DNA from 2 places in the Halalkalibacter lacteus genome. Region 2 is predicted to be linked to the other one. Evidence: riboswitches for the same ligand, from Rfam matches in the RefSeq annotation. Region 2 holds a riboswitch; the other holds the start of a gene.
The links. A riboswitch is a leader RNA that binds a small molecule or an ion and turns the genes downstream of it on or off. The one in region 2 is predicted to bind glycine.
Positions count from the first base shown of each region.

Region 1 (15,183 bases), on a different contig from region 2:
CTGGACATATGTATAATGTAGCACTTTTATTCTTTGCACAAACAGGAGCATTATTAGCTCTAAGCTATCTAAACTTATCTGAGCGTGTGTATATTTACATTTTCGGTGCCTATTTAACGATTTTCTTCGTAGGCTTTACGTATTACTCGACGTTCTTGTTAGTACCAAGTTTTGGTGGACATTAAGCTTTTTGGTACATAAGCGCAAAAGTAAACCGCTTCCTTTCTTTAAGGGCGGTTTACTTTTTATTGTAGTTAAATACTATTGATATTGATATAGTGATAAGCTGTTTATAAAATATAGTTAGATTGAAAAGCCTTTAATCGGGAGTCCCCCTCCCTTTAATGTCTTACATCAATACGATTTACTCTCCTAAAGACCCCAACAATGATTGAAGGTCTTTTATTGCAAAAAATAAAAAAGGGGAGTTTTTCCCCTTTTTAAACAACCTCGAATTCGCTGTGCCATTAACCTTAGTCTAGGCTTGCTTTTGTTACTGTAACTCCCTCATTTAAAACCCGGTTAAGAAGGGGTTCCCATCCATTTCACTTCCAACTGTTGTAGTTGGTCCATGACCACAAGCAACAATCGTTTCCTCAGGTAATTCAAGTAGTTTTTTATGAATGCTATCTAATAATTGGTTATGATTTCCACCTGGTAAATCGGTTCGTCCAATGCTTTGGGCAAATAAAGCATCTCCAGAAAAAACAATGGCTTCCTCTTCAATAAAATAAGAAACACTTCCAGGTGAGTGCCCTGGTGTTTCAAATATAGAAAATGCAAAAGTTCCAATTGTAAGAGTTTGCTCTTTGTCAATAATATAATCAGCCGGCCTTACTGTTATGGCGTTCTCTCCCATAAATCGAGCAGAGCCATTTTTGTTCGCGTCTAACAACCAATCTTGTTCATGATGATGAATATAGACTGGGCAAGCAAATTCATCTCGTACTTCATCAACGGCACCAATATGATCAAAATGAGCATGAGTTAACAAGATAGCTAGCGGTTTAAGTGATTGTGATTTGATCCATTGAACAAAGGCAGCTCCGTCACCACCTGGGTCAACAATGATCGCTTCATTGGCTTCGTTTTGCAGCACATAAGCATTTGTTTGCAAAGGGCCAAGTGGAAGTTGTGTCCATTTCATATAATTACCTCCAAATAAGTTTGTAATCTTATCATACAATACGAGGAGCTACTCGACAAACGCTAAAAAAAAGAGTAAAATAAATGAAAAATGCCCAACATACTTGTTAAGGGCAATTGTACTAGCTTCGTCAAATTTAAAGCTGACAACGTTATCAAGTGGCTTTATAATAGGACTAGTTAAGCTTGGTTCTTAGTTTTACATAAGGAGGGGAAGTCAGTATGATCTTATCTATCATACTTTTAGTTGTCGCACTATTGAGTGCTTTTGCGCTTGTTCGTGAACTTCGCAGAAAAAACTTTTTTGCAGTCGGATTTGCTGGAATCTCATTTGTTGTATTTGGCTGGTTTGCAGTTGCAACAATTATTTCAATCATTACAACAGGCGGGGGCGCACCCACTGCTCACTAAGATCACTTTTGAAAAAAGGCAAACTACATTTTGTAGTTTGCCTTTTTTCGGTAGGTAGAAAACATAAAAGCTTATTTCCTCATCAGGGAAGAGTTTTGAAATAAGATGTCTTTTGAAAGCGATCTGGCGGAGGCCAAGTTTTTATAATCTAAAATACTTGCTGTTGTATGTAAAACATGCCTCCGTTAATGATGGCTACATGAATATTAGGTTCATATTGTTCTTGTAATGCTTGTTTTTCGACATGATAACTTTCAGGCTTTTCTTCTTCATCTTCATAAAATTTTTCAAGTAATGCCAAGTCAGCGTTCCATCTGTCGATTGCTTCTTCAGCCCATAGTTTATCTTCATTTTCAACATAGGTTTGGACCATTTTTTGTAGACGGATTAATCCACTATGGACAGTGATTAATGGTGATAGTTTAAAGCAGAAGTCTGGGATAGTAGGTGTAAGGTCCTTTTGCCGAATCTTCTCATAAAACTGTGGCACAATTTGACCGTGAATTAAATTTAACCCAAGTGATAACAATACATCTTTTTTTCGATCACATTGAAAGGATACTTTTACGTTCAGACAAAGCCAAGGCTGCAAGGGGATTGATTGTCTTCCTGATGCATTAAGGTTCTCGTAAAGCCGGATATAACCACCAAGCTCACGGGTAGATGCGAATAATTGATGTAGGCGAGGTGCCCCAAAGTGAATTTGTTCCCCACCTAAATCTTCAGGTACCTTGTTTTGATCCGTTATAAAAGTCACTTGCATTGGCCGTGGCTCTCCCCCTGTTTTCTCAAGGTAATGCCAGTAAAAAGGACGGTTCATTAATAATTTGTCAAGCTCAATTGATAGTTGGACTTTTACGTAACTTGAATCATTTTCGATAATAGGACTATCATTCGCTACAAAATAACGTTCTAAAAAATCATGAACTTGAGGCTGTTGCATCGACTGAATCCTCCTCACTAGACTTTGCAGCTTCTTCAGCTGCATCATTCATAATTGCGGCAAGATGGTCAAACTTAATTCGCATCTCTCCTTCTGAGTCTGATTGTAGAAGAATATCCTGAACATGTTCTTCAACAGAAGGAAGGTTTATTTTCGTTAAAATGTCATCTAGTTCGCCTATTACCGCTTCAAATAGATGGATTTTTTCATATAGTAATTTAAGAATGTGTTGCTCCACGGTATTCGTAACCGCAAAATTGTAAATGCGAACATCTTCTTTTTGTCCTAAGCGATGGATTCGACCGATTCTCTGTTCAATCCGCATTGGATTCCATGGTAGGTCATAGTTAATAATATGACTGCAAAATTGTAAATTAATCCCCTCTCCTCCTGCTTCCGTTGCGATTAAGACTTGTGCGTGGTTTTGGAAAAGTTGACGCATCCAATCTTTCTTCCCACGTTTAAAACCACCTCGAAATGGTACAGAAGAAATTCCATTCTGTTTTAAATACCATTGTAAATACAATTGAGTTGCCCGATATTCAGTGAAAATAATCACTTTCCCGTCAATCTTTTTAATAAGTTCAAGTGCTTTTTCTGCTTTAGCATGTCCATCGATCTCACCAATCTTATTTAACAGCCTTTCTGCATCAATCAGAGTACGACCATCAGCATGAGCACGTTCAACCATGTTCTTTAACGTCATGAACGCGGCTTCTCGACTACTACAAAGTTCTCTTTTTAAGGTGAGTAAAGCAAAGTGGCTTGAACCATCTTTTAATTGCTCAATTTCGTTATAAAAAGCGCGTTCAGATTCACTGAAATCAATGGGAATTGTTTCGACAATTCGTTTTGTCCACTCAATTCCTGTTTCTTCACGGCGATTACGGACCATTACTTTGTTTACTAATTCTTTCAACTTCTCTTCATTTTTAGGGGATCGTTTATTTGAACGATACTCTTGTTCAAATGATGTAATATCTCCTAGGTGACCAGGTTTTAAAAGTGAAACCAAGTTGAAAATTTCTTCTAATTTGTTCTGTACAGGTGTTGCTGTAAGCAAGAGACAGAATTTCTTTTTTAGATGCTTTATGAACTCGTAATTTTTTGTTTTAGGGTTTTTTAGTTTGTGTGCCTCATCAATAATCACTAAATCATAAGGTTGGTCAAGAACAATATCTCGATGTGGTTGCCTTTTTGCTGTGTCAATTGAAGCAACAACAACATCACATTGCTCCCACACATAAGATTTTCGTTGTGCAACAGCAGGGATATGAAATTTCGTATTTAATTCAATTGCCCATTGAGAAACAAGAGATGCTGGGACGAGAATTAATACTTTTTTTACTAGGCCACGAATCATGTACTCTTTTAAAATTAGACCTGCTTCAATTGTTTTGCCAAGCCCCACTTCATCAGCTAAAATGGCTTTGCCATTCATCTGCTCAATGACGGTATTGGCTACCTCAATCTGATGAGGAAATGGCTCTAACTGTGGCAAATGTTTTGGAGCTTGTAAACCATGAAACTCAGGAATGATTTGATGCTCCTCGGCTTCATATGCAAGTTTAAAGAGTTCCCAATTAGCCCACGGTCCATCTTGTTCTAACCGATCCTTAAAGGTGTCTGACCATTCTTGGTCAAAATGGATATCAATATTCATTTCATATCATCCTCTCGAACAACTTTGCGTCTATATCCGAATAAAAATACGAGAAATCTATAAAATAATCAGATTTCAGAAATAAATAGTTGCCTATGACCGTACATCTTGGTAGGATAATAATATAAATCCGAACTACTTAAATGACCACATTTTTAGATGCTTATACATGTAGTATGTACCAAATATTCAAATTCATGAGTGTCATTCCTTAACAATTGAATAAATTGCGGATGAGAATAAGGGGAGAGCTTGCAAGTACGTTTGCAACGCCGAAGGAGCAAGTGTTTAGATAAGGTGTTATCGACGCGAATCTCTCAGGCAAAAAGACTCTTATTTGACGCAGCTCTGGAGAGCGCTCGAGTATAGAGCCACCTACGAAGACACTATATTCAGGTGTTTTGAATATAGGAAACTTTCTGGTTTCAGGACAGAGTTATACACAATCGTGTATAACTCTGTCCTTTTTTGTTTTATTTTAAAAAGAATTTGTAAGACTATAAGATAGGAAAGTCTAAGGAGGTCTTTATAAATGTCAAAATTAATGAGAACACCGTTATTTGAACAATATAAAAAAAATGGAGCGAAAACAATTGATTTTGGAGGGTGGGATCTTCCGGTTCAATTCTCAAGCATCAAGGATGAGCACGAAGCAGTTCGTACAAGAGCTGGATTATTTGATGTTTCGCATATGGGGGAAGTAGAAGTAAAAGGCCAGCAAGCCCTTTCCTATCTGCAAAAGCTAATGACAAATGATGTATCCAAACTGGTTGATGGTCAAGCTCAATATACAGCGATGTGCTATGAAGATGGAGGGACAGTAGATGACCTTCTCATTTATCGAAAGGCAGAGGACGATTATTTGCTTGTTATTAATGCCTCAAATATAGAGAAAGATGTAACGTGGATGAAACAACACCTTATAGAAGAGGTTTCAATAGTCAATGTTTCTAGCAATATTGCGCAAATAGCGATCCAGGGCCCCCTTGCCGAGCAAATTTTACAAAAGCAAACGTCTTATGACTTGTCTTCCATTCGATTCTTTCGTTTTGCAGATCAAGTTAATATTGCAGGTGTGAAGACACTTGTATCTAGAACAGGCTATACGGGTGAAGATGGCTTTGAGCTTTATTGTAACGATGTGGAAGCTTCAGAGCTTTGGAGCTCCTTACTCGAAGCAGGAGAACCTGCGGGGCTCGTTCCTTGTGGGCTTGGAGCACGTGATACTTTGCGATTTGAAGCGAGACTTCCGCTTTATGGGCAAGAGTTAACAAAAGATATTTCACCATTAGAGGCTGGAATTGGATTTGCCGTTAAAGTGAATAAAGATGTTGATTTTATTGGGAAAGAGGCTTTAAAGAAACAGAAGGAAGAAGGACTCTCAAGAAAACTTGTTGGAATTGAGATGATTGAGAAAGGAATTCCGCGTACAGGTTACGAGGTTTTTGTCAATGAAGAGCAAGTTGGTTTTATCACGACTGGAACGCAGTCGCCAACGTTAAAGAAAAATGTTGGTCTTGCGGTGATTGATCTTGATTACACCGCTATTGGAACAGAAGTAGAAGTGCAAGTTCGAAAAAAACGTTTAAAAGCAAAAGTTGTTCAAACACCATTCTATAAGAAGGCGTAGGGGGAAATCGATATGAATCACCGCTATTTACCAATGACAGCAACCGATCAAAAAGAAATGCTTGAGACGATTGGTGCCCAGTCAATTGAAGATTTGTTTTCTGATATTCCGAAAGAAATTCGTTTTAGTGGAGAAATGAAACTAAAGGAAGCGTTAAAAGAACCAGAACTTATTTCTTATTTTCAGGGGCTAGCGAACAAGAATGTCTCAATCAAACAAACGCCATCATTTTTAGGGGCTGGTGTATATGAGCATTACATTCCATCAATTGTTGATCATGTCATTTCTCGTTCTGAGTTTTATACAGCTTATACTCCTTATCAGCCAGAAATTTCACAAGGGGAACTTCAAGCTATTTTTGAATTTCAAACAATGATTTGTGAACTAACAGGAATGGATCTGGCTAACTCATCTATGTATGATGGTCCGACTGCTCTTGCTGAAGCTGCGATGCTTAGTGCGGGGCAAACGAAAAAGAAGACAATTTTAGTGTCTAAGGCAGTACATCCAGAAGCACGTGCTGTATTGCAAACAAACGCAATAGGTCAGCGTTTAAATGTGATTGAGATTGATACTGACAATGGTGTGACTAATTTGAAACAATTGCAAGAGATATATGGTGAGGACACAGCTTGTGTTGTTGTGCAACATCCAAACTTCTATGGGAACCTTGAACCGTTAGCAGAATTAGAAACGATTACACATAGTGATAAAGCGATGTTTGTTGTATCAAGTAATCCGTTAGCACTAGGTTTGCTTAAGCCTCCTGGAGAGTTTGGTGCTGATATCGTTGTTGGTGATGCTCAGACATTTGGTATAGCGACACAATTTGGCGGGCCGCATTGTGGGTATTTTGCAACAACGAAGAAGTTAATGCGGAAAGTCCCTGGTCGTTTAGTAGGACAAACAACGGATGAGCATGGTCAGAGAGGCTTTGTTCTAACCCTGCAGGCACGGGAACAACATATTAGACGTGAAAAAGCGACATCCAATATTTGTTCAAACCAAGCTCTAAATGCATTAGCAGCTTCTGTAGCAATGAGCGCGATTGGGAAAAAAGGTGTAAAGGAAATGGCTTATCAGAATGTTCAAAAAGCAGCTTATATGAAAATGCAGTTGAAAGAACAAGGCGTGGAAGTCGTTTCGGCACAACCAACATTTAATGAGTTTGTAATTAATGTGAAAAGACCAGTATCAGAAGTAAATGAGAGCTTACTCGCAAAAGGGTTCATTGGAGGATATGACTTAGGTCGTGACGATGATTCCCTAGCAGGTCAAATGCTACTCGCTGTTACGGAAGTACGAACAAAAGCAGAGATAGATACTTTTGCCAAGGAATTGGGGGCTTTATTATGATGACAAAAGACCAACCACTAATCTTTGAACGCACTAAACCAGGACGAGTTGGACATAGCTTGCCGACACTAGACATTGAGGAGCAAGCAATTGAGGAATTAATTCCTAGTGAATTTTTACGTGGTGCAGAGCCTGAGCTACCAGAAGTTTCAGAGCTTGAGATCATGCGTCATTACACAGCGTTATCCAAGCGTAACCACGGAGTCGATTCAGGCTTTTATCCACTTGGTTCTTGTACAATGAAATATAATCCAAAGATCAATGAAAATGTGGCACGTTTTGAAGGGTTAGCCCATATTCATCCATATCAACCAATTGAACAAGTACAAGGCGCGATGGAATTGCTTTATGAGCTTCAAACATCACTTGCTGAAATTACAGGTATGGATGAAGTCACACTCCAACCCGCAGCTGGTGCACATGGTGAGTGGACGGGATTGATGATGATTCGTGCATATCACGAAGCAAATGGAGATTTTCAACGCACGAAGGTAATCGTACCTGATTCGGCTCATGGAACAAATCCAGCTTCAGCGACCGTTGCTGGTTTTGGATCGGTTACCGTACGTACAGATGAGAATGGTCTTGTTGATTTAGCTCATTTGCGTGAAGTTGTTGGCGAAGATACTGCAGCCCTTATGCTAACGAATCCAAATACACTTGGCTTATTTGAGAGCGATATTGTTGAAATGGCACAAATCATTCATGAAGCGGGTGGAAAGCTTTATTATGATGGTGCTAACTCAAATGCAATTCTAGGTATTGCAAGACCAGGAGATATGGGCTTTGATGTGGTTCATTTGAATTTGCATAAAACCTTTACAGGTCCACATGGTGGCGGGGGACCAGGGTCAGGTCCAGTTGGAGTGAAGAAGGATCTTATTCCTTATTTGCCAAAACCAACTATTATAAAGCGTACTGATGGTGTGTATGACTTTGATTATAATCGCCCGCAATCAATCGGACGTGTAAAACCGTATTACGGAAACTATGGAATTAACGTTCGAGCATATACTTATATTCGTACAATGGGTCCAGACGGTTTGCGTAAAGTATCTGAATATGCCGTATTAAATGCAAATTATATGATGCGTAGACTCGAGCCCCATTTTGATTTACCGTACACGCAACATTGTAAGCATGAGTTTGTTATTTCAGGACGTCGTCAAAAGAAACTCGGTGTAAGGACACTTGATATTGCAAAACGCTTATTGGATTTTGGTTACCATCCACCGACCATCTACTTCCCGATAAATGTAGAGGAATGTATGATGATTGAGCCGACTGAAACAGAGTCGAAAGAGACATTAGATGAATTCATTGATGCGATGATTCAGATCGCACGTGAAGCAGAGGAGAATCCAGAGGTTGTTCAAGAGGCTCCTCACACGACTGTTATTTCTAGATTAGATGAGACGACAGCAGCTAGAAAGCCAATTTTAAAATATGAAAAAGCCTGAGCATTTGCTCAAGCTTCGATAAGTATAAAATTTGAGTGAATTCAATGAAGTATGAATGTTTACTGAGAGAAGGCAATGGCTTCTCTCGCTGCGCGTCGGATGACAAGAAAACCACTTGTCGTCCGACTTTAAAAAATGCAGCGGTCCGCATTGCTTCGAGCTAGTTGCAAAAGGGAAAGTCGTCCTTTGGCAACTAGCTCTTCTTCTTTATCTTACCTGACCATTTTTTAAATCCACCTTTTAGATGTGATATGTCATCTGTGCCGCGTTTCTTTTTGATCATTTGGGCAGCTTGTCTGCTACGTGCACCTGATTGGCAATATAGGTAAACCGGTTGATCGTTACGAACTTCATTGATTCGTTGACGAAGTTGCGACATTGGGATGTTACGAGCACCTAGAATGTGACCCCCGTCAAATTCGCGAGGTTCGCGAACATCAATCAATTGTGCTTTTCGATAGCCTTTAATAAAGTCTTCTTGTGTTAATGTTTTTAAATATTTTGGATTATAAAAGCGCTTATACAATGTATACGCCACCAATCCAAGTAGAATAAGCCATAAGTATTCCATAGGTTAGTCTCTACACTCCTTTACGTACTTCCGTCATGATATATTATAATAGCCGTGGGACAAATACGCAATAAGGTAACTAGGCAAATGGCTTGGCTAGGAACAAGCTGTTTGATAGAATGACAAGAATAATACGTAGAAAGAAGCGATGTATGATGAAGGAAACATGGCGTTACATTGATTCAGGAGACTGCTCTCCTGCTTATAATATGGCTTTAGATGAAGCCTTACTTAATTGGCATAGTAAGGGGCTCATTCCGCCGACCATTCGTTTTTACGGCTGGAATCCAGCAACTTTGTCAATTGGTTATTTTCAAAAGGTGGAAAAAGAAATCAATATGGACAAGGTTCGTGAATATGGCTTAGGTTTTGTTCGAAGACCTACTGGAGGGCGAGGAGTTTTACATGACATAGAGTTAACGTATAGTGTTATTGTCTCTGAAGAATATCCAGAAATGCCTAAAACTGTTACAGAGGCTTATCGAGTTATTTCAGAAGGAATTTTGGAAGGCTTTAAAGATGTAGGATTAGAGGCCTATTTTTCTATCCCACGTACAGATGAAGAGAAAAGTGCTCTGAAAAATCCACGCTCAGCCGTTTGCTTTGATGCACCATCTTGGTATGAACTTGTTGTGGAAGGGCGCAAAGTTGCAGGAAGTGCGCAAACGAGACAAAAGGGAGTCATTTTGCAACATGGGTCGATTATTTTAGATATTGATGAGGATAAATTGTTTGATTTATTTAAGTATTCTAGTGACCGGTTACGTGAGCGAATGCAAAAGAATTTTAAAAATAAAGCGGTTGCGATTAACGCATTACGAAGTGAACCTTTAACAATGGATGAAGCAAAGGCTGCATTTAAGAGAGGGTTTGAAAATGGTTTAAATATTAATTTAGAACCATACATGCTAACAAAAGAGGAAGAAGAAATTGTTAAGAAAATAGCAAGAGAGCGATATGCCAATGATGAATGGAATTTCAGAAAATAAATCTGGATGGCTTGTTAAGAGAGAGGTTATTCAAAAAGGTTAAAAACGACTTTTTTGAATAACCTCTTTCATATGACTAGGCTTTCGGTAATAGTTCCTTGAACTTCGTTTGGAGGTCTTTAGTCACTGCTCCAATTTCGAACGTTGTTGATAATTGTCCTCTTACAGATTTTATCGGAGCAATTTCAACGGATGTACTAGAAATAAAAGCTTCATCTGCATGTTCAAGAACGTCAACTGGGAAAGGCTCTTCAACTACTGAATAATTATGCCGCTTGGCTAAGTCAATAATGAGTTGTCTTGTAATCCCGTTTAAAATTAGATTTGTTGCAGGGTGAGTATATAGCACCTTATCTTTAACAAGGAACAGATTCGATGAGGAACCTTCTGTAATCGTACCATTACGATGTAGAATGGCTTCATGGCAATCATTATCTGAAGCCTCTCGTTTAACCATAACATTTCCTAATAAATTGATTGTTTTAATATCGCAACGGAGCCAGCGTATATCATCAGTTAGCCAAACGTCAATGCCATTTTTCTGGGTATTTTCAAGGTTTTGAGCTACCTGTGTAAATGCTGTGAAAACTGGAGTTGACTCTCTGCTATATAGGTGATTACGTGGTTCAACACCGCGAGTGAATTGGAAATAAACAAGACCATTTTGAATCGCATTTTTTTCAATTAATGAATGGATCAATTTAACTATTTTTTCTTTTGGAAAAACTAGTGGAATATCTAGTTTCTTTAAGCTTGAAAATAGACGCGCTATATGCTCGTCCATTGCAAATGGACTTCCTTCATATACTTTTACAACTTCATAAACGCCATCACCAAAATAATAACCGCGGTCATCTAAATCAAGCGTAGCTTCTTTTTTCGGTATAAGTGTTTCATTTTGGATAATATATTCCATCACGATTCCTCCAGCTTTTATAATATAAGTATTGGTTGGATTCTATACAAAGCACGTTACTAGAATATCATAAAGTTTGAGCAACCACGAAAAATTTTGTCAATCATTTTTACCTTGCTCAGCAAACAATGATCGAACATGCACTTGAAACCATCTTTATTAAAGCAAGAGACAAATTCATTCAAAATAACGTAAAAAAACGGATAAAATTCTACTAAACTCGTTAATGCTTCTTTTTTTGATCCATTGCAAAGTTGACAAACTGCATCGAAATAGAATTAGACACAATATATGGTGTATTAAAAATAAAAATGAGCACAATATATTGAATCTGATATGATTCTTGTGGTAAGCTTACCCAAGAATCATGTATATGGATAAGCAAAACGATTTCTTATATCAAATAGATAAACGAAATTAATAATAGATTTCCATGAGAAAGAGGAGGAGAGGCGAATGGCAATGACGATGTCGAATGTAATGCGCCTAAATGTCGAAAAATTAAATGAGGATATTGAACAGTTTTCACAAGTTCATCCTATTATGAGTGATATGCATATAACGAAAAAGGGTGTATCAAGACTAGTTATGTTAGACCGTTATACGTTTAAAGATACGGAAAAGAAAACATTAAAAGAAGGAGATTTTGTAGTCTTAACAGTAAAAGACGACCCGAAGTTCCCGGCGCGTGGTTATGGGTTTGTCATTGAGTTAGACCGATTAAAGAATCAAGCAAAGGTACTAGTGGACGAGGATTTTCGTGGAGTACTTGAGGGCGATGAAGCGGAAAGTGGCGTCGTATCACGTTCACTTGATACGATTGAAAAGCCCCTTGAACTTTATTATGAACAAATTGCAAAACGTAATGCCACAGGTCTTGCATCAGTAGAAACAACTGAAGAAAAAAGACAAGAAGCATTTGAACAATTTTACGAGCAACTGGTTTCAATGAATTTTATTCCAGCAGGTCGTGTGTTATACGGTGCAGGTGCTGAGACAGACGTGACTTATTTCAACTGTTATGTTATGCCGTATGTACAAGATTCACGCGAAGGAATTTCAGAGCACCGTAAGCAAGTGATGGAGATTATGAGTCGCGGTGGGGGCGTCGGTACAAACGGTTCTACATTAAGACCTCGCAATACACTCGCTCGTGGAGTGAACGGAAAATCATCTGGATCTGTTTCATGGCTTGATGATATTGCAAAGCTAACGCATCTTGTTGAGCAAGGTGGATCAAGACGTGGTGCTCAAATGATTATGCTTTCTGACTGGCACCCTGACATTTTAGAGTTTATTATTTCTAAAATGCAAAATCCGCGTATTTTACGTTTCTTACTAGAAAATACAAACGATGAACACATTCAAAAGCTCGTGAAAGACAAGCTTTCTTTTACGCCATTAAGTGCAGTAGAAGAGTCTATGTACCAAGGAATTGTTAACTATAAGACAATTGCCGGCCATGGTGGATTTGATCAAAAAGTTATTCAAGATGCAGAAGAAAAGCTGCGAGTTGGCGGAACGTATTCTGTTAACAACGCTGAATTTTTAACAGGCGCTAACATTTCTGTATGTTTAACAAAAGAATTCATGGAAGCTGTTGAAAATGATGAAGAGTATGCTCTTCGCTTTCCGGATGTTGAAAATTACACGGAAGAAGAAATGGATACTTACAATAAAAAATGGCATGAAATTGGTGATGTACGGGAGTGGAAAGAGTTAGGATACGGTGTTAGAACATATCGTATCTTAAAAGCGAAAGAGTTATGGAACTTGATTAACATTTGTGCCACGTACAGCGCAGAACCGGGCATTTTCTTTATTGACAATGCTAATGACAAAACAAATGCGAAAGCCTACGGACAAAAAGTCGTCGCGACAAATCCATGTGGTGAACAACCTCTTGCTCCATATTCAGTATGTAATTTAGCCGCGATCAACTTAGCGGAAATGGCCAATAAAGAAACAAAGGAAATTGACTTTGCAAAATTACAAAAAAGTGTTGAAGTCGGTGTGCGTATGCAAGACAATGTCATCGATGCAACTCCTTACTTCTTAGAGGATAATACGACGCAAGCAAAAGGTGAGCGCCGTGTTGGTTTAGGTGTAATGGGACTTCATGATCTATTGATTTATTGTGAATCAGTGTATGGATCAGAGAGTGGAAATCAGCTTGTTGATCAAGTGTTTGAGACAATTGCAACAACCGCATATCGTACAAGTATTGAGCTGGCGAAAGAAAAAGGAAGTTTTCCTTTCTTAGAAGGATCTACAGCTGAAGAAACAGCAGAATTACGAAACGCGTTCATTAACACTGGGTACATGAAGGACATGCCTGAAGATATCCGCCAAGGCATTTTAGAGCATGGTATCCGTAACTCTCACTTACTGACGGTTGCCCCTACAGGAAGTACGGGAACAATGGTAGGTGTGTCGACGGGTCTTGAGCCATATTTCTCTTTCTCTTACTTCCGTAGTGGAAGACTTGGAAAGTTTATTGAAGTAAAAGCAGGTATAGTAGAAGAGTATTTACAAGCAAATCCTGGTGCGGATGAAAATCAACTACCAGAGTGGTTTATTTCGACAATGGAGCTTTCACCAGAAGCACATGCTGATGTCCAATGTATTATTCAACGTTGGGTAGATAGCTCTCTTTCAAAAACCGTAAACGCACCTCGTGGTTATACTGTAGAACAGGTTCAAGGCGTTTATGAGCGTTTATACCGTGGTGGTGCAAAAGGTGGTACGGTATATGTAGATGGAAGTCGTGATGCGCAAGTTCTATCCTTAAAAGCGGAAGAAAACCGCTTTGATGACGAGTCTACACAAACGGAATCAAAGAAGAAAGTGGTCCTAATCGATACGATTTCTGAAGTGAGATCAACAAATGTAATGATTGGATCAGAAGTTGGGAATACTTGTCCTGTTTGTCGTGAAGGCCAAGTTGAAGATATTGGCGGTTGTAATACATGCACAAGCTGTGGTGCACAGTTGAAGTGTGGTCTGTAAGAGCATAAGATAAGGGAACGGATGTAACTTCAGTTAATGATCGATGCTAGAAATAAGGCCTAAATCGCCTAGATTTAGGCCTTATTTCGCGTTCGTTAATTAAGTCACTCTTTTGAACCGCCTCTTTTACTAGTAAATGGCAGGGTGAATTATTAAGATGTGCACAAGCTATATAAAAAGAGGAGTGTACGTTTGATGAGAGCATTTCAACCACAATTGATTTACATAGAACCTGGTGCATTAGAATATCCACTAGGTCGTGAATTAAAAAGTAAATTTGAGAAAGAAGGAGTGGAGATTAGAGAAACTACTTCACATAATCAAGTCCGAAACATTCCGGGGAATAATGAATTACAACAATATCGAAATGCGAAATCTACACTTGTGATTGGCGTGCGCAAAACATTGAAATTTGATACATCCAAACCTTCTGCAGAATATGCACTGCCACTTGCAACAGGCTGTATGGGACATTGCCATTATTGTTACTTACAGACGACGCTTGGAAATAAACCATATATCCGAACCTATGTAAATTTAGAAGAAATATTTGATGCAGCAGATCAATACATTAAAGAACGAGCCCCTGAAATCACTCGTTTTGAAGCGGCATGTACGTCTGATGTTGTTGGTATTGATCACTTAACTCATTCTTTAAAAAAGACAATTGAGCATATGGGCCAAACAGAGTTAGGTCGCTTACGCTTTGTAACAAAATATCATCATGTTGATCATTTACTTGATGTTAAACATAATGGAAATACTCGTTTTCGATTTAGCGTGAATTCTGATTATGTTATTAAACAATTTGAACCAGGAACATCCTCTTTTTTAGAAAGAATAGAAGCTGCGGGTAAAGTCGCAAAAGCAGACTATCCATTAGGGTTTATCGTTGCTCCATTAATTTTGCATGACGATTGGAAAACAGGATACTACGAACTATTTGAACGATTAGAGGCAATTTTGCCACTGTATGCGCAGAAAGATCTGACATTTGAATTAATACAACATCGCTATACAAAAACTGCGAAAAATATTATTCAAAAACGTTATCCTAAATCGAAACTTGAAATGAATGAAGAAGAAAGA
Region 1 covers NZ_JAWRVL010000033.1:3,880-19,062, forward strand. The annotation lists gene SAZ04_RS18310 (DUF2626 domain-containing protein) at 1-185, shown strand, start outside; gene SAZ04_RS18315 (MBL fold metallo-hydrolase) at 512-1,147, opposite strand; gene SAZ04_RS18320 (DUF2759 domain-containing protein) at 1,369-1,557, shown strand; gene SAZ04_RS18325 (YqhG family protein) at 1,706-2,500, opposite strand; gene SAZ04_RS18330 (DEAD/DEAH box helicase) at 2,478-4,163, opposite strand; glycine riboswitch at 4,397-4,506, shown strand; gene gcvT (glycine cleavage system aminomethyltransferase GcvT) at 4,696-5,793, shown strand; gene gcvPA (aminomethyl-transferring glycine dehydrogenase subunit GcvPA) at 5,806-7,149, shown strand; gene gcvPB (aminomethyl-transferring glycine dehydrogenase subunit GcvPB) at 7,146-8,609, shown strand; gene SAZ04_RS18350 (rhodanese-like domain-containing protein) at 8,803-9,180, opposite strand; gene SAZ04_RS18355 (lipoate--protein ligase family protein) at 9,333-10,169, shown strand; gene dat (D-amino-acid transaminase) at 10,246-11,085, opposite strand; gene SAZ04_RS18365 (vitamin B12-dependent ribonucleotide reductase) at 11,542-14,094, shown strand; gene splB (spore photoproduct lyase) at 14,290-15,183, shown strand, end outside.
Region 1: linked by a shared signal. The riboswitch ahead of gcvT (glycine cleavage system aminomethyltransferase GcvT) and the one ahead of glyA (serine hydroxymethyltransferase) in region 2 are both predicted to bind glycine.

Region 2 (15,183 bases):
GTAATTATTACAACATGTTTGCCGGCATGGGCTGGCTACCGGATAACCCATTACCTAAACTGCAATATCGTCCCGAGGCGATTGAGGAAGCGAAGGAGATGTTCGCTGCACTGAAGAAAGAAACTATCGAACTAAAGACAAAACTACCTTCAACCTACGAGTACTTAAAGAATCTACATGGTATAGAAGTGTAAAAGGATATCGTGGAGGATTGATATATGGTTATAACAACAGACGATTTAGAATTAGTCTGTCCTAATTGTGAAGGAACTCGACGAGAAAACGGATTACCGTGTAAAAAAAGTACTGAGAAGGGAGTTATTATTTTAACTTCTCAAGGAAACACTCTGCTTCATTTTATAAAAAAGTATACGAGTGAATAAAGAAATCCGGCTATTGTTTCAACTGGTGGCATTGAAAAATGTATAGCTAAGAACAATTTTATTTTTCAGACTCTATAAAATGGCGGAAAAAGTGTGTACTTAAATTGACTTGAAAAACTTACTTGTTCAAATTAGCCGGGTTTAAAGGAGTAGTACCATCGAAGCTGTCACCACCTACAAATGAGTGAGGAAATTCGTGAATTAGATAATCTTTTTATTTGAGCTGTGTGGAAATATTAAAAGCCCTTCTCTAATGTGTGAGATAGGGCTTCATTTTAACATGTCCCGAAAGAAGTCTCCCTCTTCAATCGTGTGAAGGGCGAAGCCCAACGATAAGGGGGAGATGAATTTCGGTTGGGCGGTAGCTCAAAATTTAGTATTATCATAAAATATAGCTATGATGTTCTTTGATAACTGGATATATGAGGTTGCATGGAGAAATAAAAATGTGAAAACCAAGCTGATCCTTCCATGCGTAAAATATCCAAGGTACGAAAGAACTCCGATTCTTCGGACATCTAGGGTAGGAACTACCCGAAGTAACGCTCATGGAGAAGAAAGGTTGCTTTCTTCATGGAAGTGAGAAGCTCCCACCTCAAGCGTAGCTAAGTGGTGAGTAGTTCACTAATTGAGCCTTTTGCGATTATCTAAGCCCTTGTTTAACAATTACTCAGAAAATACAAAAAAGGACTTCACCCCAATTCGTAGAAGTACAAAGTGACCAAATTATGCTTCTATGAAAGGTCTACTTTGTATATTCTACAACAATCTTTTTTTCCTTCGAGACTTTTACCCCTTATTCAATTAAATGGCCCGTTCGTGGAACAAGAAAAAATCCTAATACAGGATTTTTAATCAAACTTTTTTATAAACGTCGCGATTTTATTTTAACGGTTTTTGACAAGAAGTCTCCCTTTTCAAGCGAGTAAAGGGCGTAGCCCAACGGTAAGGGGGAGATGAATTGTCAACATTTATTAGAACGCAAGTTCGTAGACAAATGTTATAATAGACTTATGACGTTCTTTGACAAGTAGATATATAAGGTTGCACACACGAATTAGAGCGAAAACCAAGCCCCTTGTGTGCGTAAAATATCTAAGGTATTAAGGTACATGCGTCCATTAGGGATGGAATTGCCCGAATCTACGCCTGTGGAGACTGCGTAAGACTTAGTTTTCTAAGCAATGGTCGTGGAAGCAGGAAGCCCCCACTTCGCATCTTTTTTATAAACATCGTGACTTTATTTCAAATCTACAACCAGAACCCTATTTCTCCGTTTATGCGAAAAAGGGCGATTTGCATCCAAATCAGCTTATCTTGTAAAATAATAGTAAGGAAAAGAAAGACAATCAAAAAAGTAACCCTCCATACCAACCGGAACAAAGGGTTAAAACAATATAACTGTATACTTAAAACGCTTTGATTTTAATACACATCACGTTGATAACGCCCTTGCTTCTGCATATCTTTAAGATACGCTTCAGCTGCATCGCGGGCCATCGCGCCTTCTTTTTCAATAACAGTAATAAGCGCTTCGTTGACGCCTTTCGCCATATGTTCCTTATCCCCACAAACGTAGAAATAAGCTCCTTTTTCAATCCATTCAAACAATTCTTTGCTATGTTCGAGCATTTTATGTTGCACATAAATTTTTTGAGACGTATCACGGGAGAAGGTAGTATCAAGTCTTGTCAATACCCCATCTTGTTGATATTTTTCCAACTCACTTTGATAAAGGAAATCTGACGCTGCATGCTGGTCTCCAAAAAATAGCCATGACCGGCCAGTAGCTTTATTCACTGCTCGTTCCTGGATAAAAGAACGGAATGGTGCAATGCCTGTCCCAGGCCCAACCATAATAATATCTTTATCTTGAGACTCTGGCAAATAGAAGTGTTTATTTGCTTGAACAAAGACTGGAAGCGTATCTCCTTCTTGAACACGTTCTGCACATAAAACAGAACAAACGCCTTTTCGATCGCGTCCGTGCGCCGTGTAGCGTACAGCACCGATGGTTAGATGAACTTCATCTGGATTAGCAGTAATACTGCTTGCAATAGAATAGAGACGCGGCGTCATTTTTCTTAATAATGAGACGATTTCTTGAGCAGAAGCCTTCCATGAACCAAAATCACGTAACATATCAAGCAAATCACGCCCATAACAATATTCCTTTAGTTGATTTACATTTTCAACCAGCACAAGCTTTTGCAGCTCTTCGTTTTCTGTAAATACAACTGCCTGTTGTAAAATCTTCTTCGTCAGCAGTGAAATTTCAAAGTAGCTTGTTAACGCTTCCTTCAGTGGCAGTGTCTCACCTTGCTTACTAACGGTTACAACAGCTTCTTCATCCCATTCCATTTCATTAATAATAGAAGCCACAAGCTCTGGATCATTTGATGGGATAACGCCAAGTGCATCACCTGGGACATAAGAAAGGCTTGACCCTTGTAATGATAACTCAATATGCCTTGTTTCCTTGCTAGAGCCAGCTCCATTTAAATTAATATTTTTTAAAATCTTTGCTTGAAATGGATTGGTCCTTGAAAATGGGAGTTTCTCACTTTTGGCATTTTTAGTATCTTCTAAATTAAGTTTCATAGCTCTTAACCTCCAAAGGTAGTATATATTGCTTGTATAACAAAAAAAAAAAATGGATCATCCTAACTCTCTAAAACGAATAACTATGTAGCATTTCATAGAGAAACTTAAATAATATAACAAGTGCAAAAACAAGCAGCATAATGTGACCGGATTTGACTATACGATTTCTTATATCGCGAACAAAAATCCATATCCAAAAAATAGCCAACATACCCCAAATGAAATTGGATACGAGCTCCGTTCCTATCAATGTCCTCATCCTTCTCAATCTTCGTTTATATTATATTGTCTACCACATAGAGCATACTGAATTACTTGTCTTTCTTCTGCTTAGATATCTATGATATTTGTGTTTCTACCTATACTTCTTTACTGTATTTAAGCTTTTCCTTTTAATTTAATCGTCCCATTGTGCACATGAACTTGAAGTTAAGGTTTCTCCAATAAGAAAGCCACGTTCATCTGTATAATCAATTTGGACCTCTTCATCTAAATAACCTTGCGTAAAACGATCCATTCGAATCTGGATCCCCTCGTACTCAATAAGCGTATCGTTTCGTCGTGGTTCATCAAAAACTAGCGTAAACTTAACAGTCATCCCGCATCCCCCAGCTATATCAGCGTCAATTCGGGGAGATTGTTCGTCCTTGAACACCATTTCTTTTAGCTTGTTCAACGCCGCCTCTGTTAACGTAATAACCATAGGATCCTCCCCTTCTCTCACTAGTGTCCTACCTTTCAACATTACACATTCGCTTTTGCTGCACGGACCTGTTCATCTGCATGGTAGGAAGAGCGAACGAGCGGGCCTGCTTCACAGTGACTAAACCCTTTTAACAATGCAATTTCCTTTAATTCATTAAACTCCTGTGGACTCCAATATTTTTGTACTTTTAAATGGCGTTTCGTTGGCTGTAAATATTGACCAATTGTCATAATATCAACATCGTTAGCACGAAGGTCATCCATCGTTTCTATGATTTCTTCTTTCGTTTCTCCAAGACCAATCATAATGCTTGATTTCGTTGGAATATTGGCATTCATTTGTTTTGCACGTCTCAAAAACTCAAGCGAACGTTCATATGTTGCACGTGCACGAACTGTCGGCGATAAGCGTCTGACGGTTTCAATGTTATGATTTAAAATGTCTGGTTTTGCATCCATTAATGTTTTTAAGTTGTCATATTCCCCACCCATATCGGATGGAAGGACTTCAATACTGCAAAATGGATTGCGGCTCCTCACCTCTCGTACCGTCCCCGCAAAAACTCCAGCCCCACCGTCTTTTAGATCATCCCGGGCAACGGCCGTAATCACGACATGCTTTAAGCCCATTTGCTCCACTGATTCTGCCACACGTTTCGACTCTTCCCAATCAAGCTCTGTCGGAAGCCCTGTTTGAACCGCACAGAATCGGCAAGCACGTGTGCATATACTACCTAAAATCATAAAGGTTGCAGTTTTGCGTACAGCCCAGCATTCATGAATATTAGGGCATTTTGCTTCTTCACAAACCGTATGAAGCTTTTTTTCACGCATCATTTTTTTTAGGCCTGTATACTGTTCATTGGTATTTAATTTAATTTTGAGCCACTCCGGTTTACGGACATAATCGATGGTCATATCTTTCACTCCTATGAACGTAACATAAAATTGGCTTAAATAAGCCCTAATTACAATAGATACATTGGGTATTGATTTGGATTTGAAACTCCAAAGAATGAACTAGTGAGAAAATATTTTTCATTTCTGTTAGTGTGTGTTCAAACTCAAATTAGTTTTTCACGCATTAATAACAGTCCCCACTTCAAGAGTTGAGAAGTAGAAGAAAACTAACGAAAGAATAACTTGGTTTAACCAAACTTAGTTCCACACGCTTAAAGCCACTGACACTCTCTGTGGAGTCCTATAGATCTTAACTAACCATCAGTGGGGGATGCTCCCCCACACTGATGAAAGTTTTATTTTATGCCTTTACAGTTTCTTTTTCTTTCTCTGCCGCTTCCTCTTTTGTATAACGCAAGATGGGTTGTCTTGCTGCAAGTACTTCGTCCAATCGGCCAATAACCGTGGTATGTGGTGCCTCTAATACGATACCTGGATTTTCTTCCACTTCTTTAGCGATTTGAATCATCACATCAGCAAAGGCATCCATTGTTTCTTTTGACTCTGTTTCGGTCGGTTCAATCATTAAACATTCCTCTACATTTAAAGGAAAGTAGATCGTTGGTGGATGGTAGCCGAAATCAAGCAGACGTTTAGCCATATCAAGTGTTCTCACACCGAGCTTTTTCTGTCTAGATCCTGATAACACGAATTCATGCTTACAAATTTGTGAATATGGTGCATCAAAATACGGTTCAAGCTTTTTACGAAGGTAATTCGCATGAACCACTGCCCCTTCAGATACTTGACGCAATCCTTCAGGCCCCATCGTGCGAATATAGGTGTACGCACGAACCAAAATACCAAAGTTCCCATAATACCCTTTTACACGGCCGATAGACAACGGGTGACTAGAGTTCAACACATATTTCTCACCGTTTTTTTCAATACGCGGTACTGGTAAGTACGGAATAAGTTTCTTTTTCACACCGACCGGACCAGCTCCGGGACCTCCTCCGCCATGAGGCGTTGTAAACGTCTTATGGAGATTTAAATGTACGATGTCAAAGCCCATTTTCCCTGGTGTTGTTTTCCCTAAAATCGCATTAGCATTCGCGCCGTCATAGTAAAGTAATCCGCCTGCTTCATGAACAACTTTAGCGATTTCTACAATTTCTTTTTCAAACAACCCAAGTGTATTAGGGTTTGTTAGCATCAATGCAGCTGTATCATCGTCAACATGCTTCTTTAATTCTTCTAAGTCCACCAAACCATTTTCATTGGATGGGATGGTGACCGTTTTAAAACCAGCAACGGTGGCACTGGCAGGGTTTGTACCGTGCGCTGAGTCCGGAACCAATACCTTCGTTCTTTTTTCTCTTTTCTGTTCAAGATAGGCCTTTACCATCATTAAACCGGTCCATTCTCCTTGAGCCCCAGCAGAAGGCTGTAACGTCACCGCATCCATGCCTGTGATTTCAGCCAATTCTTCCTGCAATTCATATAAAAGCTCTAGTGCGCCCTGTACCGTTTCAGCTGGCTGATATGGATGGATGCGGCTAAAGCCTTCGAAGCGTGCCACATCTTCGTTAATTTTCGGGTTGTATTTCATCGTACAAGAACCAAGCGGGTAGAAACCATTATCGATCCCGTGGTTTTTATTAGAAAGTGCTGTGTAATGGCGCACAAGCTGAAGCTCTGATACTTCCGGGAGCTCCGCAGGCATATCACGAATCAAATGCTTCAGAAACTTATCATGTAAATCAATGCCTTCTACGTCACTTTCCGGAAGGCTTGAACCGACACGCCCTGGACGACTGACTTCAAAAATTAGCTCATTGTATTCAACCATTTACAACCGCCTCCAATATCTCTACAAATTCGTCAATCTCTTCTTTTGTTCGCTGTTCAGTCACCGCAATGAGCATTTGATTGTTAAAGCCGTAATCACTTCCTAAGTCAAATCCTCCGATGATTCCCGCCTCAAGCAATTTTGCATTAACCTCCTTAACCGAACAAGGAAGCTCCACCACAAATTCATTAAAGAATGGTGCTTGATTCATAAGGATGAAGCCTTTCTTTTGAAGACATCTTGCCATGTAATCGGCTTTCTCAACATTTAACTGTGCCATATGTCGAATTCCTTGCTTTCCAAGTGCTGTCATGCAGATGGCAGATGCAAGAGCGTTTAATGCCTGATTGGAACAAATATTGGATGATGCGTTGTCACGGCGAATATGCTGCTCACGCGCTTGTAGGGTTAGCACAAATCCACGTTTTCCTTGGTCGTCTGTCGTTTGCCCCACAATGCGTCCCGGTACTTTACGCATAAATTTTTTATGAACCGCAAAATAACCGCAGTGCGGGCCTCCAAAGGCCATCGGTATTCCTAAAGGCTGCATATCACCGACCACAATATCCGCTCCGAGTTTGCCTGGCGCCTGCAGAAGCGCTAGTGCCATCGGGTTGGCACTGACGATGAAAAGCGCTCCTTTTGCCTCTGCAATTTTTTTCACCTCTGCTAAATCTTCAATAGAACCAAAGAAATTTGGGTATTGAACAATAACGGCGGCAGTATCCTTTTCCATTTGTTCTTCCAGTTTTTCTAAATCTGTAACATCATCAGCAAGATTCACTTCTTCCACCGTATATCCTTGTCCGTCTGCTACTGTATTTAAGATGGCACGTGATTCAGGATGAACGGCTCTAGATACAAGTACTTTTGAACGTCTTGTTGAGGCAACAGCAAGTGAAGCAGCTTCGGCAAGTGATGTAAAGCCATCGTACATCGAAGAATTGGCTACATCCATTCCTGTCAACTCACAAACCATGGTTTGGAACTCAAAAATGGCTTGTAACTCACCTTGGCTGATTTCCGGTTGATAGGGTGTATAAGCCGTGTAAAATTCAGAGCGTGAAATCATATGATTGACCACACTTGGAATGTAATGATCATATGTACCCGCACCAAGAAAAGTCAGGTAGTAGTTAGCATTTTTATTTCGTGAAGCAAGCTGATGCATTTTTTTCAAAAGAAGCGGTTCAGGAACGGCTTTAGGAATGTTTAGCTCACCATCTAAACGAATATCAGATGGAATGTCTTCAAATAACTCATCTATAGAAGAAATGTTCAAAAAAGCGAGCATTTCTTCTTGATCTTGTTTCGTATCAGGAAGGTATCTATAAGTGTTTGTCATCTTATTCCTCTCCTTCATTGATAAATGCTTGGTACTCACCTTCATTTAGAAGCGATACTAACTCTTCTGGATTGGATATGTCCACTTCTACTAACCAACCTGCTTCATACGGATTTTCATTGATTGCCTCAGGAGTATCGTTTAACTCCTCGTTTACACGAACAACTGTACCTGATACTGGAGCGTAAAGTTCAGAAACTGCTTTAACGGATTCGATTGTTCCCATTGGTTCATCAACTTTTACTTCATCACCAACTGCTGGACTCTCAACAAAAACAATATCCCCTAACTGCTTTTGTGCATAATCAGAGATTCCAATTCGTACTCGATTTCCGTCTAATTGTAGTACCCACTCATGTTCCTTGCTATATAATAAGTTTGCTGTTGCACTTGTCATTGTTTTTTCTTCCTTTCACTTCTGTTTTTAATATTTTTATAATTTTGAAAATTATTGAGAAAAATTTTACCTGTAACGTACTTGTCGATTTGCCGTCTTTGTAAAGAGGAGACTGACAATTACGTATCTTCAAACAAAGATCGCTATAACTCTACTAAAAATTTCATGAACCCCTTTTATAGAACGGTTCTTTTACAACAATGGCATCAATCATTTTCTTGCGCACTTCAACCTTTAGCTGCGTTCCCACGTCAGCATGCTCTGCCGATACAAGCGCAAGACCTAAGCTTTTCTTCAAAGACAGGGAATAGGTTCCGGATGTAATAAAGCCAATTTCCTCTTCACCCGCTGAAAATACCTTATAACCGTGACGAGGAATTCCCCTGCCTGTCACTTCAATCCCTACTAATTTACGTTTTAATCCTTCTTCTTTTTGAGCTGTAAGGATGTCTTTGCCGATAAAATGACTTTCTTTGTTCGTTTTGACGGCAAAACCGATTCCTGCTTCAAGCGGACTGATATCGCTTGTGAGCTCTTGGCCATATAACGCAAGCCTTGCTTCAAAACGAAGAGTGTCACGTGCACCAAGTCCACATGGTTTTAATCCATTTTCCTTCCCTACTTCTAGAAGCTTCTCCCAAAGGACTTCCGCCTTATCTGCCGCTAAATAAAGTTCAAATCCATCTTCCCCTGTGTACCCTGTACGGGATACGAGAACGTTTGTAACCCCATCCAGATTGACGTATTGAGCAAATTGGAAAAAGCCAATTTCTGTTAAGTCTGTTTCTGTTAAGTTTTGTAAAATACCTTCTGCCTTTGGACCTTGAAGGGCGAGCTGCGCAATGTCACCTGAAATATTTTGAAGCGTTACATCTCCTTTTACATGCTGCTCCATCCACTCATAATCTTTTTCTATATTTGCTGCGTTAATTACGAGTAGATATTTTTCATTCGCTAATTTGTAAACAAGCAAGTCATCGACCGTACCACCGTCTGGATAACACATAGTTGTATACTGAGCTTGATTGATACTAAGCTTTGTTACATCGTTTGTTACAAGGTAGTTAATATAGCTTTCTGCATCTTTCCCTGTAACCAGCACCTCTCCCATATGAGAGACGTCAAAGAGTCCTGCTTCCTTTCGGACAGCCTCATGTTCTTCTAAAATGCTGGAAAACTGTACCGGCAGTTCCCACCCCCAAAAATCAATTACCTTTGCACCGTATTTTTTATATGTTTCAAAAAGCGGCGTTTGCTTTAATACTGTTTCTGTACTCATGGATACACCTCCGATTACGGTTTCTTATGAAATAACTGTTCTTTTACCTTTTTACCTGTTTCGGTCATCGCAAGACCTCCAAGTGCGGTTTCCCGTAGTGTCCGTGGCATTTCTTTTCCGACCTTATACATCGCTTCAATGACTTCATCACATGGAATGCGGCTTTCAATACCGGCAAGGGCTAAGTCAGCAGCTGAAAAGGCAATGGATGTTCCTATGACATTTCGCTTAATGCAAGGCACTTCAACAAGACCGGCAACTGGGTCACATACTAAGCCTAATAGTGACTTCATGGCAATTGCTGTCGCATTCACGGCTTGCTTTGGTGTACCTCCTTTTAGCTCTACGATTGTTCCCGCCGCCATAGCCGTTGCAGATCCTACTTCTGCTTGACACCCGCCGGCTGCACCTGAAATAAAGGAACGATTCGCAATCACATAACCAAGCATACTAGCCGTAAACAAGCCCATGACTAAGTCTTTATAAGAAGCCCCCTCATTTTTATGCAATGAAAATAATACACCGGGCAAAATACCGGCTGCCCCAGCTGTTGGAGTAGCCACAATAACGCCCATTCGTGCATTGCTTTCAGAGGTTGCCAGAGAGAAAGTCATTGCATCGCTAATATAATTTCCAGACAGTGTTTTACCTTGATTTATATAGTCGTACATTTTTACAGCATCACCGCCGGAAATACCACTTGGCGCAGTCGAGGCATCTTTTATCCCGGTATCAACGGCTTCTTTCATTTTGACCAATCGTTCTTCCATCATACTAATAATGGTTTCTTCATCTTTTCCCGACTTTTTCACTTCCATCATCAGCATCACTTCACCAATGGTTCTTTGCTCACGGTTGCAAGCTTCAATCAGCTCTTCCATGGACTGAATTTCCATTATATTACCCCCGTAAGTAAGTTCCTTCTTAGCCGATACTGATTGGCAAGTGCTGCAAAGTCATCGCCAGCGCTTAGGCGAATATCTATCATCTCTTCGTCAATCATAAAGATTTTAGATAAACCGCCGCCAAGCGATACACCACCTACTTTTACAATACATTCCCCACGCTTTGCCGTAACGACCGTTGTATTTGGGTGTTCATATTCTAGACAACTGTCTTCAAGATAGAATTCGTAGCATAGTCCATATTGTTTGGTCATCTCGACTGCATGTCTAATCCGAGAATCATCTGTATCCATACCTAGCAATCCACCAATAAGGGCTTTATCTGTTCCATGTCCTTGATATGTTTCTGCAAAGGAATCATAGAAAATAATTTCAGCCTCTTCTGGACATCGGCCCAATAGCTCGTAAATAAACCTGCCGATGGATACGACACCTGCTGTATGAGAACTTGATGGTCCTACCATAATCGGGCCAATAATATCAAAACAACTTTGAAACTTCATGATAATGCTCCTTTCTTACACAGTAATTGATGTTTGAAATAGTGGATACATATCACAAATAGCTTTTGTTGTTTCTTTTGCTTGTTTAATAACTTCCTTATCACCTTTGCTTTTCAGAACAGATGCAATTACTTTAGCGGTTTGCACCATCTCTTCCTTTTTCATCCCACGTGTTGTTAACGCCGCTGTCCCCATACGGATCCCACTTGTAACAAACGGGCTTTGAGGATCATACGGAATCGTGTTTTTATTAACCGTTATACTAGCCTCTTCAAGCAACTTCTCAGCTTCTTTTCCTGTTAAGTCCCATGGGCGTACATCCAACAGTACAATATGATTGTCTGTGCCACCTGAAACTAGAGCTGCACCTTCTTTCTTTAATTCTTCGCCAAGTATTACTGCGTTTTCGATGACTTGTTGTGCATATTCCTTAAAGCTTGGCTGCAGTGCTTCCTTAAAGGCAACTGCTTTTGCAGCGATAATATGCATAAGTGGCCCGCCTTGAATACCTGGGAATACAGCTTTATTGATGGCCTTAATTATTTCTTCATCATTGGTTAGGATAATACCACCACGGGGACCTCTTAATGTTTTATGAGTGGTACTTGTCACAACATCCGCATAAGGGATTGGTGATAAATGAAGTCCTGCTGCTACAAGCCCCGCAATATGGGCCATATCTACCATCAATTTCGCGCCAACTTTATCAGCAATTTCTCTGAAACGAGCAAAATCAATCTTTCTTGTATAGGCACTTGTACCTGCAATGATTAGTTTTGGTTTTTCTTTTTGTGCCACTACTTCTAGTTCATCATAGTCAATCAAATGATTATCTTCTCTCACCCCGTAAGACACAACATCAAACCATTTTCCTGACATGCTTACCGGACTGCCATGTGTTAGATGTCCGCCGTGCGATAGGTTCATCCCCATTACTTTATCGCCTGGCTGAAGTAACGCATAAAAAACAGCTGTATTTGCTTGTGCACCTGAGTGTGGCTGTACGTTTGCATATTTAGCATCGAACAGCTTGGTCAAACGTTCAATAGCAACTTGTTCTGCTACATCGACAAATTCGCATCCCCCATAATAGCGCCTTCCTGGATAACCTTCCGCATACTTGTTCGTCAACACACTTCCCATTGCTTCTAATACATCTTCGCTTACAAAGTTTTCTGATGCGATCAATTCTAGTGTTTGATGTTGGCGATTCTTCTCTTTCTCAATTGCTTCAAAAATAATTGAATCTTTTTGTCGTAAACCCATTTTTATTCCTCCTCGAAATCTTGCTTATGTTCCCTTGGCTGTATCAACTATAGCTTGAAGAAATCTCTTCCTTGCTACTGACTTACTTTTCTATGAAAACTGTTTAAAACATTATGCTTCACTACTTTTTTACATACAAAAAAGGACACAGAAGGGTAGCATAACGTTCTCTACCCTTCTCTGTCCTTTTACCTGAGAGTTTAACTCCATTCTTAATTCAAAGAGTCTTCCCCTTTGGTGGCGTACTACTGTATACGCGCTCTCCAGAGGTGCGTCCCGCTGTGGTTCCATCTACCTGAGAGATTTGTTCCAAGGGTCTTTTTGGAACTTGCTCCTTCGGTGGCTTGTCGCATTGCACTCTCCCACAACCATCATCCGCTATTATGAAATTATACAGATTGAAACTTTAATTGTTTTTTACTACACATGATTGATCAGAAAAAATTTTATCTTCCCACCTGCAGCGAACCTTACTTTCATAGTTTTTAAATCTATATTTCTTTATATTTTTAATATAAAGACTAGTTGAAGATATTCATATTAATTTGTCAGGTAAACTTACGTGGTTTTTGGTGGTACAAAAAACTCATATCACTTTTAAGTAACTTCAAGACCTTGGATATACATATACTACTACTCTACAGAAGACGCCGGATCAGTGTGGAAAAGTAATATTGATCTATTCTTCTTGGAATATAAGCCATACATATGATGAAAAAGGGAAAGTTCACAAAAGGTTGAACTTTCCCAAAATGGAGTTAAATTCATATATTAATTTGCTTGGAATTGCATCTTTGTTTAAATAATCAAAGACTCTAGAAACAACATCCCAAAGTATTGTTCTTTTATGAGCGGAATCTTGTTAATAAAATAAGAATCCAACTGGAACTCTCTCAAATACATATAATTTATAAAGCCTCTTGTAGTAATAGATTTTCTAGGTAATGTTGAACTTCTAGTGCTGCAATACATCCATCCCCAGTAGCAGCTACTACCTGTCGGACTGCATTTTGTCTAATATCTCCTATCGCAAAAATTCCAAGGATATTCGTTTTCATTCGATTATCCGTTATGATCCACCCTTCTTCATCCGTAATATTTAGATTTTTCACGAAATCTGAAACAGGGTTCATCCCTATATACTCAAACACACCATCAACTGGAAAACTCTTCTTTTCACCTGTTTTTATATTTTCAATAAGGACACGAGTTACTTTATTCTCTCCTATAATCTCATTGACAACAGTATCATATATCACATTAATTTTATCATTTTTAAGCATCCGATCCACTAAAATAGGCTGAGCTCTGAATTGGTCCCGGCGATGAAGGACGGTTACTTTCTTAGCAAACTTAGTTAAAAAAACCGATTCTTCTACGGCAGAATCTCCCCCACCTATAACAACTAGTTCTTTTCCCCTGAAAAAAGCTCCATCGCAAACGGCACACCATGATACACCTCGACCTGAAAATTCTTCTTCTCCAGGAACGCCCAACTTTTTATATTTAGTACCTGTAGCAATAATGACAGATTTAGTCTGATAAGTTTTATTCCCTGCATATACTACTTTAATATTGCCCTCGTTTACAATGTCTTCTACATTTGCTTGTTCATACCTGGCACCAAAGCGTAAAGAGTGCTCAAACATCTTTTGTGCTAAATCTGGTCCGGATATATGTGAATAGCTAGGGAAATTCTCTATCTCTTCCGTATTTTGAAGTTGTCCACCTGGCACTCCACGATCTAAAATTAACGTTTTAAGATTGGCCCTTGAGGTATAAACAGCGGCTGTCATACCACCAGGACCTGCACCAATAATAATGACATCGTAAATGCTATGGCTCATATACAACACCTCTTCTTTCCTAGTAAACAGGCTCTGTTAATACTCCTTAAAGATATTGAGAAATTAAACCCTTTAATTTCTCCTCTGGAGAAAACCCTAAACTCTGTTTAGCCACTGAACCATTTTTAAAAATTAAAGTAGTAGGAACACTCATAATATTAAATTTTTCTGCTAATTCACTGTTTTCATCAATATTGACATCTCCAAATGTCACATTCTCTATAGTAAGGGATAAGCTATCCAATACTGGGGCAATCATTTTACAAGGACCGCACCATGGCGCGCCAAATTTAATGACCGCTACCTCGTTAGAATTTGTAATTTCTTCAAAATTAGCTTTATTAACTGCTACTACATTCGACATTGAAATTTCCCCCTTTATGAGCCATTCTTTCATTTTTTCACTTATACTACTTATTAGTCACGCTAAGGAGTCTAAACATTCAGATTTATGATTCTATATAGCTATAAAATAATTAAGCCCCATTATTATTTACAATGTTTTTTGGCCTGGTTTCCAGTTAGCTGGACATAATCCCCCTGTCTGAAGTGCCTGAAGCACTCGAAGTGTTTCATTCACATCACGCCCAATATTATTGTGGAATACAACTTGGTACATTAACTCACCTTCAGGGTTAATAATGAACAATCCCCTAAGGGCAATTCCTTCCTCTTCAATAAGTACGCCGTATTCCCGGGAGACAACATGGTTGGTATCAGCAGCTAAAGGATAATGCAAATCTCCTAGACCATTATCTTGACGATCAGTATTAATCCATGCAAGATGTGTATGTATGGTATCTGTAGAAACTCCGATTACCTCTGCATCTAAATCTTGAAACTCCCCATAACGTTCAGACATTGCGGTGATTTCAGTTGGACAAACAAAAGTAAAATCCATCGGATAAAAGAATAGTACGGTCCATTTACCGTTCTTCATATTTTCTTCTAAACTTACTTTCTTAAATTCCTTATTGGGCATAACTGCATCCATTTCAAAGCGCGGTGCTTGTTTACCTACCATACGTTCTACCATTTTATTCATCCCCTTATTTAATTTTTTATGTTATTAACATATTAATATATTAACATTATTATAATTTAATTATCAATACTTTATTATAATTATTATAATCTAATATCGATTATCTTTATTAATAACCTTTTTACTCCGTTATTTCCCCTATCTTGGGTTGT
Region 2 covers NZ_JAWRVL010000041.1:9,563-24,745, reverse strand. The annotation lists gene SAZ04_RS19695 (tryptophan halogenase family protein) at 1-194, shown strand, start outside; gene SAZ04_RS19690 (anti-TRAP protein) at 219-383, shown strand; gene SAZ04_RS19685 (sulfite reductase subunit alpha) at 1,809-2,984, opposite strand; gene SAZ04_RS19680 (HesB/IscA family protein) at 3,385-3,690, opposite strand; gene lipA (lipoyl synthase) at 3,732-4,610, opposite strand; gene gcvPB (aminomethyl-transferring glycine dehydrogenase subunit GcvPB) at 4,954-6,444, opposite strand; gene gcvPA (aminomethyl-transferring glycine dehydrogenase subunit GcvPA) at 6,437-7,789, opposite strand; gene gcvH (glycine cleavage system protein GcvH) at 7,791-8,186, opposite strand; gene gcvT (glycine cleavage system aminomethyltransferase GcvT) at 8,350-9,465, opposite strand; gene sdaAA (L-serine ammonia-lyase, iron-sulfur-dependent, subunit alpha) at 9,480-10,361, opposite strand; gene SAZ04_RS19645 (serine dehydratase beta chain) at 10,361-10,873, opposite strand; gene glyA (serine hydroxymethyltransferase) at 10,889-12,139, opposite strand; glycine riboswitch at 12,310-12,416, opposite strand; gene trxB (thioredoxin-disulfide reductase) at 13,048-13,986, opposite strand; gene trxA (thioredoxin) at 14,033-14,350, opposite strand; gene SAZ04_RS19625 (peroxiredoxin) at 14,480-15,022, opposite strand.